DNA from 4 places in the Pseudoalteromonas sp. AS71 genome. Region 3 is predicted to be linked to each of the others. Evidence: predicted binding sites of a transcription regulator. Region 3 holds the regulator's gene; each other region holds the start of a gene.
What was found. Region 3 encodes LexA, which represses DNA repair genes until DNA is damaged. Its sites were predicted from a motif close to TACTGTATNNNNATACAGTA; they were not measured.
Positions count from the first base shown of each region.

Region 1: the regulator LexA is predicted to act here: its motif matches at 1,444-1,463, upstream of WNY98_RS14330 (exonuclease domain-containing protein).
Region 2: the regulator LexA is predicted to act here: its motif matches at 2,155-2,174, upstream of uvrD (DNA helicase II).
Region 4: the regulator LexA is predicted to act here: its motif matches at 1,964-1,983, upstream of dinB (DNA polymerase IV).

Region 1 is NZ_JBBMQZ010000018.1:75,049-78,266, forward strand. It holds gene WNY98_RS14320 (competence protein CoiA family protein) at 6-749, shown strand; gene WNY98_RS14325 (tyrosine-protein phosphatase) at 852-1,346, opposite strand; gene WNY98_RS14330 (exonuclease domain-containing protein) at 1,475-3,218, shown strand, end outside.
Region 2 is NZ_JBBMQZ010000045.1:2,918-6,135, reverse strand. It holds gene uvrD (DNA helicase II) at 1-2,090, opposite strand, end outside; gene WNY98_RS20415 (hypothetical protein) at 2,393-2,617, shown strand; gene WNY98_RS20410 (YacL family protein) at 2,734-3,102, shown strand; gene WNY98_RS20405 (dUTP diphosphatase) at 3,208-3,218, shown strand, end outside.
Region 3 is NZ_JBBMQZ010000021.1:12,882-16,099, reverse strand. It holds gene coxB (cytochrome c oxidase subunit II) at 1-507, opposite strand, end outside; gene lexA (transcriptional repressor LexA) at 990-1,607, opposite strand; gene WNY98_RS15585 (PaaI family thioesterase) at 1,775-2,215, shown strand; gene WNY98_RS15580 (hypothetical protein) at 2,216-2,596, opposite strand; gene WNY98_RS15575 (membrane protein) at 2,910-3,218, shown strand, end outside.
Region 4 is NZ_JBBMQZ010000001.1:208,519-211,736, reverse strand. It holds gene WNY98_RS01085 (leucyl aminopeptidase family protein) at 1-769, opposite strand, end outside; gene dinB (DNA polymerase IV) at 899-1,951, opposite strand; gene WNY98_RS01075 (hypothetical protein) at 2,292-2,468, opposite strand; gene WNY98_RS01070 (thioesterase family protein) at 2,637-3,071, shown strand; gene WNY98_RS01065 (aldo/keto reductase) at 3,081-3,218, shown strand, end outside.

The DNA.
Region 1 (3,218 bases), on a different contig from region 3:
TACTTATGAAATTTTCATTAGTTGACGGATTTAAGCAAGCTCCTCTGCCTAAGATGAAAGGAGTTTGTATATATTGTGGTAGCCCAACCGTAGCAAAGTGTGGTTCAAAAATTAGATGGCATTGGGCGCACAAGGTAAAATGTAGTTGTGATCCTTGGTGGGATAATGAATCCCAATGGCATCGAGATTGGAAAAATCATTGGGAAGATCATAATCAAGAAATAGTATACTTTGATAAAAGTGGTGAAAAGCATATTGCAGATGTTGTTAATGAGCAGAATATTGTAATTGAATTTCAAAACTCCCCAATGTCTGAAGCTGAGTTGAAATCAAGAGAGGATTTCTACGGGGATATGATTTGGGTAATAAATGGTCGTAATCTAGCGAAAAACATAAAATTACGTGCGATGCTTCCTGATCCTCTGCATGAATCAATGGAAGATATATCTATTCATTCAAGTAATCATAAAACTCATTTCGTTTATTCTTTTATTTCTGAGTATCGAGGTCCGAATGAGTTAGTAGAAATACATAGCTCAGATAAAATAGATGGAATAATTAAATCCACGCATGTAGGACACTTCCTCTTTGAGTGGAAAAGGCCTAGATATGTTTGGTTTAAAGCAAAAAAACCAGTTTATTTGGACTTTGGACAAGGTGTCATCTGGCAATTAATGCGTTTTAACAATTATAGTAGTTTCTGTATTAAGGCATGTATTAAAAATGATTTCTTGGCAAAGTTTAAATGAGTTGCATAACAAGTGATCAATCTTATCAGTGCTAATTCATTACAGGCTATAAATAGAATTATTAGCACTATTTATAGTGCTAAATCCTCCCCAACCTCTGTCTCACACCTCAAAGTTCTCAAAGTACTCTTTTTGTAGCTCTATAGTCAGTGCTTTTGGGCGAATGCCTTGTACTAGGCCGTATACTTCTTCTTTTGTGTAACCTACCGAATTTAAAATAAGTGCAGCGACCAACCCTGTGCGGCCAGTGCCGCCTTTGCAATGTATGGCAATGGTTTGCTTTTGTAATATGGCTTGTAATATATCGGTTTTGTGGGTGTTCCAGCGTGATGTAAAAGGCTGTTGTGGTGCTTCGTCGTCATTTATAGGTAAATGAAACCAGGTTATATCGTGCTTGTTGCACTCACTATTAATGGTTTCTACGTTGTTTTTTTCAAGCTCCTTTTGCGGCATAAGTGAAAGCAGTATGTTAGTGCCAGCAGCCTTTAATGTGGCGATTGAGTCAGCTAGGTTTTGTGTTTTTGTACCAGGGCAAGGCGTAAAAATAATATTTGCGCCGTTATTGAGTGATAAAACATCGTATGGGTGCGCGCTCATGGTAAGTCCTTTATTTTTAATGAATTTGTTTTAATAAGCTCACTATAGCGTGTTTTAGTTACAAGTTTAAGATTGAATAATAAGCATAAATACTAGATACTGTTTTTATATACAGCTGTGGCGATATTATGAAAAAAGAATTACCAGCAAAATACTATTTAGCGCATTTTAGAGAGCTTATTGAGTTTGTAACAAGTAAATGTATGCATTTACTTGAGCCTAAACATAGTGAATTTATTAGTAAAATTAACCAGCTTGATGAGCAAAGCCTGTGCATGTTGGCGCGTGTGTACTCGCGAAAGCCTTATTTGGTTCAGGCGCAATCGCTCAATTATGAAGAAATAACATCGCCACATCAGGCTATTTATACGCTTAAAAAAGCCGATATTTTATTTGAGCCAAACGAGCAGTATTATTCGCAGCTTTTAGCGCACTTAACCAAACCTTCTTTGGTTGAGTTGCTAAGTAATTACGGCGAGCAAATAAGCTTTAAAAAGAGCGCCGCTAAAGGGGCGCTGGTGGATATCGCGCGTGAGTTTTTTAAAGCATGCCCACAAGAGCTTGCGCCACTTTATAGCCAGTATGTAATTAATAACCGCAGTGATTACTACGAGTATTTTGAGTTTTTATTTGCAGGCAGACTAAGCAGTGGCGATGTAAATCATCAAAACCGTTTTGTAATGCGAGACTTAGGCTTAACCGCTACGCGCGAAGGGCACAGTGAGAGCTTGTCGCGCTTTGAAACACTAGACGAAGCGCAATCAAACTATTTATTAAACCGTTACCGGTTAGCGTTTAAAAATATAACCGATAAGAGCGACTATGTTGCCTTAGCGTCGCAGGTTTTAGTGCAAGCTGCACATGGTGCAATTGCCGTTGCATTAAAAAATAAATTATTAGTTAGGCTTTATAGGCAATTAAAAGGTGTTGATAGCGAACTTGCTTTTAGCTTACTTGAAGGGTGCGTGGATGATAGCGAAGCACAAGAAATTCAAATAAGAGAGCAATACAGGCTTGGCAATAAAGAGTGGGTAAAAGCACGATTAGAAGCCATTATCGAAAATCCACTTACTGATGATTTGCTGTATTTTGCTGACGATTTTTTAATGCGTAAGTTTAATAAAAAAACACGCTCGCGTTTAAGTGCCATGCTTGCCGACACTCAGTGCGTGCTAGAAATAGATGAACTGTACCGAGGTGAAGTAGAGCAGGGCGTAAACGATTATTATACTCGCCAAGGTATGGCTGTATTTAATACCGAAAACACGCTTTGGCAAAGTTTGTTTGGTTTAGTATTTTGGCATGAGTTATTTATAGAGTCGCCTTACCCGCCATGCAATGAGTTTGATATTTATCCGCAAGTATTAAGGCTTGGTAATTTTTATGAAGCGCAGCAAACACAAATAAATGAGCGCTTAGCGCAGTGCCAAACGTCGCAAGCATTACTTAATTTGGTATGCAAAAATGCAGCGCAATACTTTGAGCAACCTAACGGCTTGTTTAGATGGCGTAGCAATTTATTAGAGCCACTAGAAGCGCTCATTTTAAACAGCCCTATTAAGGCGTTAATTGCGCACTTAACAGCCATGAGTAAACATTATTTACAGCTAAAAGATGGCTACCCCGACTTAATGGTTATCAATAATGGCCAAGTACATTTTGAAGAAGTAAAAGCCCCAGGCGATAAGCTTAGGCGCAACCAATTAACCACTATTGATAACTTAAAAAACGTAGGCTTTACAGTACACATTGCTGCGGTTAAATGGTTTGTAGATCCTAACCGTATTTACAGTGTGGTCGATATAGAAACCACAGGCGGCTTAAAAGGCGGTAACCGTATTACCGAAATTGGCGTAGTTAAAGTACAGCACG
Region 2 (3,218 bases), on a different contig from region 3:
GATTGCGCGCCACTGCCTTCGTAATTAAGTACGGTACCAACACCAAACTTAGCATGCAAAACTCGTTGCCCTAAGTTAAAGCCACTGTCTTCAAATGCGGCATGGCTAACTGATGCGCTAAAACGCCCGGCGGCAGGCGGGCGAGAAACCTGTGTTTTAATACGAATTTCTTCAACGCAGTCCTCAGGTATTTCGCGTAAAAAGCGTGATGGGCTATGGTATTTTTCTTGCCCGTATAAACGGCGACTCTCAGCATGGCTAATGTATAACTTATCCATTGCTCGTGTCATGCCTACATAACAAAGGCGGCGCTCTTCTTCCAAACGACCAGACTCTTCGTTACTTTGCTGAGAAGGGAACATGCCTTCTTCTACGCCCACCATAAACACTAACGGAAACTCTAAGCCTTTAGCTGAGTGAAGTGTCATCATTTGAACGGCGTCTTCGTGTTCTTCTGCTTGTCCTTCACCTGACTCAAGTGATGTATGTGCTAAAAAGCCTTGTAAAGGCGAGCTGTATTCTTCGTCTTCAGGAAGTTCGTACTGGTCACATGCGCTAATTAGCTCTTCTAAGTTTTCTACGCGAGCACGGCCTTTTTCACCTTTTTCAGCTTGGTACATTGCCATCAAGCCTGAGGTTTGAATTGTGTACTTGGCTTGCTCATGCAAAGTTAGATCGCTAATTTTATCTTCAATTTGTTCAACTAGCTCTACAAACTTACTTACGGCACCAGAAGCACGACCAGATAAATGCTGTTGTTCTACAATTGCTTTTGCGGCATACCAAAGCGGTAACGATTCTGCTCGTGCACAATCTCGTATATGGCTCAATGTTTTGTCGCCAATACCGCGTGCTGGCGTGTTAATTACACGCTCAAACGCGGCATCGTCTTGACGATTACCTACTAGGCGTAAGTACGACAACGCATCTTTAATTTCTTGTCGTTCGAAAAATCGCATACCACCGTAAATACGGTATTTTAAGCCTTCTTGTAGCATAGCTTCCTCGAGTACACGAGATTGCGCGTTACTACGGTATAAAATTGCGGCATCTTGTAGGGCATTACCTGCATTTAACCAGCTGCGTAGTTTGCTACTTACAAAGCGTGCTTCGTCTAACTCATTAAATGCTGCATAAATAGAGATTGGCTCGCCATCGTTACCGTCGGTCCACAAGCTTTTACCCATACGTTCTGAGTTATTTTGAATTAATGCGTTGGACGCTTTCAAAATAGTCGCGGTTGAACGGTAGTTTTGTTCAAGGCGAATGGTTTCTGCGCTAAAGTCAGTTAAAAAACGTTTAATGTTTTCGATTTTAGCACCACGCCAACCATAAATGCTTTGGTCATCGTCGCCTACAATCATAATGCTGTTAGTATCGCCAGCAAGTAACTTTAACCAAGCATATTGAATGGTATTTGTATCTTGGAACTCGTCTACGAGCATATGTGCAAAGCGTTGCTGATAATGACGTAGTAACGTAGGGTTATTTTTTAATACTTCGTAGCTGCGTAGTAATATTTCAGCAAAATCAACTAGGCCCGCTCTATCACAGGCCTCTTGATAGGCGGCATAAACACGCAGCATCATTTGCTCGTTAATATCGTATGCTTGGATATCTTTAGGGCGAAGTGCTTCATCTTTTTTGGCGCTTATGTACCAGCCAAATTGTTTAGCAGGCCATTTTTTATCATCAATATTCATCGATTTTAATAAGCGCTTGATCATCCGAAGCTGATCGTCAGAGTCTAAAATTTGAAAGGCTTCAGGTAAGTTAGCTTCACGGTGATGAGCACGTAAAATACGATGCGATAAACCATGGAAAGTACCAATCCACATACCACCTACAGGCGCTTTTAGTGTTTCTTCAACGCGGCCACGCATTTCTTTAGCTGCTTTATTAGTAAAGGTAACTGCAAAAATACTGTAAGCGGAGGCTTGCTCAACTTGCATAAGCCACGCAATACGATGAACTAACACTCGTGTTTTACCAGACCCAGCACCTGCTAATACCAGCATGTTTTGTAGTGGGGCTGCAACGGCGTCGCGTTGTTTGTCATTTAAGCCATCGAGTAATTGTGAAACGTCCATCGTTACGCCTTTTTAATCAATATTGTGGCCAGTATAACAGGTGTTTTTGTTAGGCTAAATAAAATACTGTTTTTATAAACAGCTATTTATAAAATAGTGTTCAAAACGAGTAACTTGCTAATTAACTAAGCGAATAAAAAGCGTAAACGCATAACAAAAATTGCTAATTTGACCTAAAGTTAGCAAAATTTACTAACTCTCTAAATCTAGGCTAATTTAACTATTTGATTTGTAAGCTTTAATAAATTGGCATAAAGTGTGTAAGTAAATAATTATAAAATCAAATAAATACAGAGGTTAGTATGGCAGATCAAGGTTCTGGCGGTAACGTAATCGCAGCATTATGTAATATATTTTTTCCTGGTTTAGGGCAGTTAGTGCAAGGGCGTATTTTAGCGGCTATATTTTTTGCACTCGCTATTATAATAAGTTATGCACTAATTTATGTGCTTGTAGGTTTTGTACTTGTGCCTATTATTTACTTATGGTCGATCATTGACGCAGCGCGTTATAGATCGCGAAGTTAACGGCTTTAAAGTTGAATAAAATAGCGCCCTTGTGGCGCTATTTTGCTTTATATGTCCTGTGGTTTACGGGCGTTTACGTATATAATTACGCAATTAAAGATTTACAGGCAAACCCTATGGAATATCAATTTATTCGCGACCCTATTAGTGGGCTACGTATTAAAATAAGCAGTGAACACGCTATTATTGGTCGCTGGCTAAACGAAGAAATAGGCAAAGACAAAGTGGCCATGGTGCAAGCGCTTATTGCATCGGTAAGTTCAAGCTATGAGCCGCTAACGCTGAAGGGTCAAGAAATAGATTTAATCTTAACGAAAGACGAAGCATTATTTGAAGCCCATGCGCTTCATCAAGATAGCGAAGATCTAATAGCGTATCAAGATGACGATTTAGCGCTTGAAGAAAATGGTTTAAGTAGTGGTTGTGGCTTTGAAGATTTCATTGATTTAATTGATTCATGGCATGAGTTTACGACGTCACGATAAACATAATTAGCACACTAATAAAAATATACAGCAATGCACAATCAGCATTTTATCTGTATTATTACACCAACGAAAATTACGCCAACCAAAACGACAGGAATTGATATGTCTGCCAA
Region 3 (3,218 bases):
AAGAGGCTTATCAACCTCAAGTAAGTAGTTAGGATTTTTATCTGCAAGATTCGCGATTTCATCTTGCGGGGTAGATAAAATAGAGTAGAACTCTACATCTTCACCCATATATTCATAATGCCATTTCCATTGTGAGCCTGTAATTTTAATAGTGAGATCAGCTTTGCTGGCATCTTCCATTGCAATTAGGGTTTTAGTGGCTGGTACTGCCATAGCAATTAAAATAACAAACGGAATTGCAGTCCAAAGTATTTCTACTTTAGTGCTTTCGTGAAATTGGGCAGGTACAGCCCCTTTAGATTTACGGTGATGAATAAGTGCCCAGAACATAATTGCGAACACTATCACCCCAATCACACAACATATTATAAATATGGTCATGTGCAGCTGATATACATTATTGCTTATATCGGTTACGCCTTTGCGCATATTGTATTGGCTGTTAGCCAAAACTGGGTGCGAAAAAACACATAATATAAGCCACAAGGTAGAGGTCAGTTTACCCATGTGGTGGCTCCTTTGATGCTATTGCGAATGCAAAGCGAAGAGGCATACGGCTTAAACGCCAATTCGTTATTTTTATTTTTTTAGCCAATCTCATTTAATATTGATTGGTTTTGCTGCGCCAACAACATGTTTGTGTATATTGTGTGTTCTCAAAACTAAAAAGCTGTGAGTTATTATTAGCTCAGCACATTAACAATTAGCTAAAAAATGAACAACAAGCAAGTTTTAGTAGAAAAAACAATCAGGTTGTAATTGGGTAATTAACAAAAAATCAGCAACTAGCTAGGCAACAGGAAGTTCAAAAGATGAGAAAAACAAAGGGGTTTAACGCATTTGGAGGGGAAATTATAAGTGCAAAAAAGTTTACAGGTTGAATAGTCAGTGGGCTGTTTACGCCCTATTTTAGTACAAATTTTAAAACAAAAATGCGTACTAATTAGTACGCATTTATAAAACTGCTTGTTTAAAAGCTATTTTTAAAGTCACATCCAATCAGCGTTTCTTATAACGCCAACGGCTAAGCCTTCAATATTAAAAGACTCATTCTCAAGATCTACTTCAATAGATTCAAAATCGTCGTTTTCAGCATGAAGTAATACTTTACGACCTGCTTTCTCAAGACGTTTTACAGTTACGTCTTCGTCTAAGCGCGCAACAACAACTTGTCCGTTTTCAGCAGTTTGAGTACGATGTACAGCAAGTAAATCACCATCCATAATACCAATATCTTTCATGCTCATACCGTTAACGCGTAGTAAAAAATCTGCAGCCGGTTTAAACATTAATGGATCGATTTTGCAGTGACTTTCAACGTGCTCTTGCGCCAAAATAGGTGAACCAGCAGCAACACGCCCTATAAGCGGTAAACCTAATTGTTCTGGCTCTTCTTCTTCAATTAACTGAATACCACGGCTTGCACCTGGCTTCATCTTAATTGCGCCTTTTTTAGCAAGTGCTTTTAAATGTTCTTCAGCAGCATTGGCACTTTTAAAACCTAATGTTTGCGCTATTTCAGCACGTGTAGGAGGCATACCAGTGTCTTTAATAAAAACTTTAATTAGTTCGAGTATTTGAGCTTGGCGGTTCGTTAATGGTCGCATACAACTGGTTTTCCATACAGTACATTTAACTGTGAGTATATACAGTTAAATAAAAATCGCAAATTTAAATTAAGCCTTAAAATAGCCAAAGTAATTTCACTTGTGTACATTTTAGGGATATAACTAAAGCTAAGTTTATAAATGATAAAAAAAGCAAAGGAGTCATTATGAGTATTTGGTATCAACCTATTACTTTAGAGTTTTGCAAACAGCTAGATGAAGGTATAAATGGTCAAGGTACGCTGATGAAAACTATGGGGATAGAAATCACAGAGATTGGCGATGATTACTTGGTTGCCACAATGCCGGCAATTCCTGAGCATCATAACCCAATGGGGATGGTTCACGGCGGTGCTAACGTTGTACTTGCCGAAACAGTTGCCAGCTATGCAGCTAACTTTGTTGTCGATTTTACAAAATTTTACTGCGTGGGACAGGAAATTAGCGCAAGTCATTTAAAAGCGTCTCGTAACGGCACTTTAACAGCCACGGCAAGAGCATTTCATATCGGTAAACGTAGTTCAGTATGGGAAATAAAAATTACAAATAGCCGCAATGAGCTGTGCTGCGTATCTAAAATGACCGCAGCAGTCGTAGAGCGAAGATAGTTACTTTTCGATTGGGTAAATTGTAATTTCCATACCCGCACCAATCGCAGATATACGTAGTAATGTATCTGCATCTAAGGCTTGATTAAAGCACTTAGGAGAAGTGCCTGATTCAAAACCAATATCAAAAGTTCTACGTGAACAGCTTAACCATTGCTTTAGCGCGTTACGCGAACACGACTCAATAAGCTCACATATATGGTTTATTGCTTTGTCAGGCGTGTTTACTACACCTGTTGCTTCAATACGCGCTAATTGACGGTATTCGTCTTTGTCATAATGTAAAATCGTAGCGACTTTTTTTAAGTCCGCCACTAGCAAACTAATATCTTGCTTTGATTCAAGCTCAAGATCTACATTTAAAAATTGAATTTCCGACATCGTTTCGTATTTATCCTCTAATAATTTCATTGCAAACTTTAACGCAGTTTTACCGTTATACCAAATCAACTATGCTCTATTAACCACTTTATATGGATATTTCGCAGCTTTTAAGTATTTATTAGCATTTAAAGCTAGCTAGATATCAAACATTCAGCTCAATTATACAAATAAATCATATTAGCAATTTAAGTGTAATCTTTTTTATTCTTAAATGATTACAGTAAGCTATAGTTTAAACTGCGACAAAATGTCGCAGTAACTTATCTCATTAATGTAATAAACTAGCCTCTAAAAATAATAAGACTAAAACATGAATAAAAAAATATTTAAACATGCTCGCAAGTTACATAAATGGTTAGGTTATTTATTAGCATTACAAATTTTAGCTTGGCTATTAGGTGGTTTAGTAATGAGCGCTATCCCTCTTGATAAAGTTCATGGGAAGCATCTTGCAACACGCACTCTTAATAACCCATTTACGCAAGCTGATTATGTTGCCTCCCTTGACGATATTGCATCTCAGGTGGCTAATCCAACACAAATAATTTTTGAGAACTTCTTAACCACACCTATAATTACAGTTATAAATAAAGATGAACAGCAAAGCTTTAACGGTATA
Region 4 (3,218 bases), on a different contig from region 3:
CAAGGCCCTTACCTACAAACATAAGTGTGCGAGTAATTTCGCCCTCTGGTACATATTCAAGCTTGACAACACGTGGGTGATGGCGCTCAACTGCATACGATGCGCGAGCAACTGTACTTAGCATTGGGTAGTTTTTATCAATAGCTGCAATATCATCAATTACGTCAACTGCAATGTTTGAGCCTTTAAACAATTCAACGCAGTAATCAGCAAAACGTGGGGGAGCCATACGCTCAGGTTCAGTACCACACAGGTCACGCGCTGCATATTGGCCAGCTGCAATTGCATTAACAGCTTTAATAGTTTGCTCGCTTGCGCCAACTAAACCAATCTGTGTAATTGGTTCAATGCTTTCACCGTGATATTCACGCGCTTCTAATGGCTGCCATAAGGCTTGGCAAGCGCCTAAATAAGCAACCTCTAAAGCATGCTGATAACGGCTATCGCCATTTAAATTTGGTAAAAATAATGCAGGGTTAATACTGCCCGACGCTTTTGCTTCGTTAATTGCTAATTTAGCAGCATCAAAATAACGACGCACGTCGTCGTAATCTCTATTTAACGGACCGGTTGGCGCAAGTACAACGCGCTTGTTTTCAATTACTAATAAAGTAACTTGCTTACCGATGCGAGAATCTACGTTTGCTTGAGCTAAAATAGCATCACGTAATGAGTTATTTGGTAACTGAGAAAAGTCATTACTAATAATAATAAGCGCATCATGAGATGTGCATTCAAGGCTTGCACTAACCGCTTGAGGGTATGCCATAAATAAGGTCCTGTTAGAAAACATAAGCCCCTATTATCGTCGATTTAAATATTGAAGACCAGTAAGGAGCGATGAGCTAATCACATAACCTATCAATAAATGGCAACTTGGAGTTACAGGCTTTACAGCTTAATCAAGAATACTCAGTTGAAAGTTTTGCTCTGGCTCACTTTTAATACCAACGCCTATACCAAGTAATCGTACAGGCTGCTGTAAACCTCTTTGATAAGCCTTGGTAAGTAGTTGAACAAGTATTTCAGTGTTTAGTTCGTGGTATGCCTGGTCGGCTGAGGTTACTACAAAATTTGCAAACTTCACCTTAACACTCAATTTATTAATACGGTTTTGTAATTGTTGCTTATTAAGCCTTAAAACTAATTCGTCTAAGAGTTTTGGAAGCTCATCTAAGCACTCTTGCAAACTTGTTTTATTGTATTCGTAGGTATGTTCAACACTCAGAGATTTTCTAATGCGATCTGTCGATACTTTACCAATATACTCACCTGCACATTTTTGATAAAGCGATACACCAAAATTGCCTACATGTTGCTGCATCCAATTTACGCCCTTTTCACGTACATCTTTGCCGGTATATAAGCCTTTTAAATTGAGTTTTTCGAGCGTTACTTTACCCACCCCCGGAATTTTCCCCAGCGGTAATTGCGCTAAAAAGTCATCGATCTCATGAGGCAAAACGACAAACTGACCATTCGGTTTTTTTTCGTCACTGGCAATTTTGGCAATAAACTTAATTGGTGCAATACCTGCTGATGCAGTTAATCCTGTGGCACTGTAAATATCGGCTCTTATTTGCTGTGCAATTAGTGTAGCACTGCCTTTACAAGCGGTGCTGTCTGTTACATCTAGGTAGGCTTCGTCAAGGGAGAGAGGCTCTATTAAGTCTGTATAGCGGCTAAATACTTCGCGTATTTGATTTGAAGCTTCTTTGTATACAGCCATGCGCCCAGGAACAATAACTAAATCGGGGCATAATTGTTTAGCATGATAGTTCGACATAGCCGATCGTACGCCATATTCTCTCGCTATATAGTTAGCGGTTGAGAGCACGCCTCGTCGGCTATTGCCTCCAATAGCAAGCGGTACACATGCAAGTTTAGGATTATCTCGCATTTCTACTGCTGCATAAAAGCAATCCATGTCTATGTGAATAAACTTCTTCATCACCACAACAACAACTGGTTATTTATACAGCCATTATTATAGAATCAAATGTGATAAGCAAGCCTAGGGCCTGTTTATCTTTCGAGGTTAAATTTGCAGCAGTATGTTTGGTATTTAGGCAAGGCAGAGCCTATGTAGTGTGGTTATTCCCCATAAATAGGCGATAACGTAGCACAAATGCCAAACATACGCTGCCCGAAGGGTTCTGCCTAGGGGCAATTTACTCTTTGTTGCTCGGTTTTTACTTAGCCCACTAGGTCACAAACCTCGCGCCGCGATTAAATAGCCCCTAGATTGAACAAATTTTAATCCTGAAAGGTCAACAGGCCCTAGTTAGCGATTAAAAAAAGTGCTTATTATCTTCTGGCTCTTTATGGCCACGTAACCAAAACATAACTTCGAAGAAAAACCCCGCTAACATCAAAATAATAGCGCCAGATTCATTACCCATTGCGTAGCAGGTAAATGAGGCTATAAAAACCAAACAAGCTAAAGACCAATTAATTATATTGTGCATACATACCTCTGTGTGTGTTTTTGTGTTTGTGTTTGTCTGTGTAATTTAACTGTAGACCTAAAATTAAACAGGTACAATCATCTTATAAAAAAACATGCTATTAATTACCTTGAGCTCACAACTCCATATTGATAATCTAAATACTTTAAAATTAAGGGCCAATAAATAATGCAAACGTTTAAAGATCAGCACCCTATCCATACCGACATCACCGTAGCGTGGGCTGATATGGATGCACTACAACACGTAAATAATGTGGTGTATTTACGTTACTTTGAAATAGCCCGAATCGACTTCTTAAATAAAATAAATCTGTTCGATACAATAAGCTCTAATGGCGTAGGTCCGGTAATAAGCGAAAACAACATTCGTTATAAACGCCCAGTTACTTTTCCAGATACGCTTACAGTTGGCGTTACTATTTCTGATATAAAAACAGATCGATTTGTTATGAATTACACCGTATTTAGTCACGCGCAAAACGCTATAACAACAACAGGCACTTCAAAAGTGGTTATGTTTGATTTTGAAACAGGCCAAAAAGCGCCAATTGCAGAGCCTCTTTTATCAGCGTTAGTTAGCTACTCTCAAGACGATCAATAAGGAATTCTCATGCAATACAGCCCACTTGGCAGCAGTGGTATTAACGTTTCAAGAGTATGTTTAGGCAGTATGACTTGGGGTAAACAAAATACTCAAAGCGATGCTGATGAACAAATAGCCTACGCGCTAGAGCAAGGCGTAAACTTT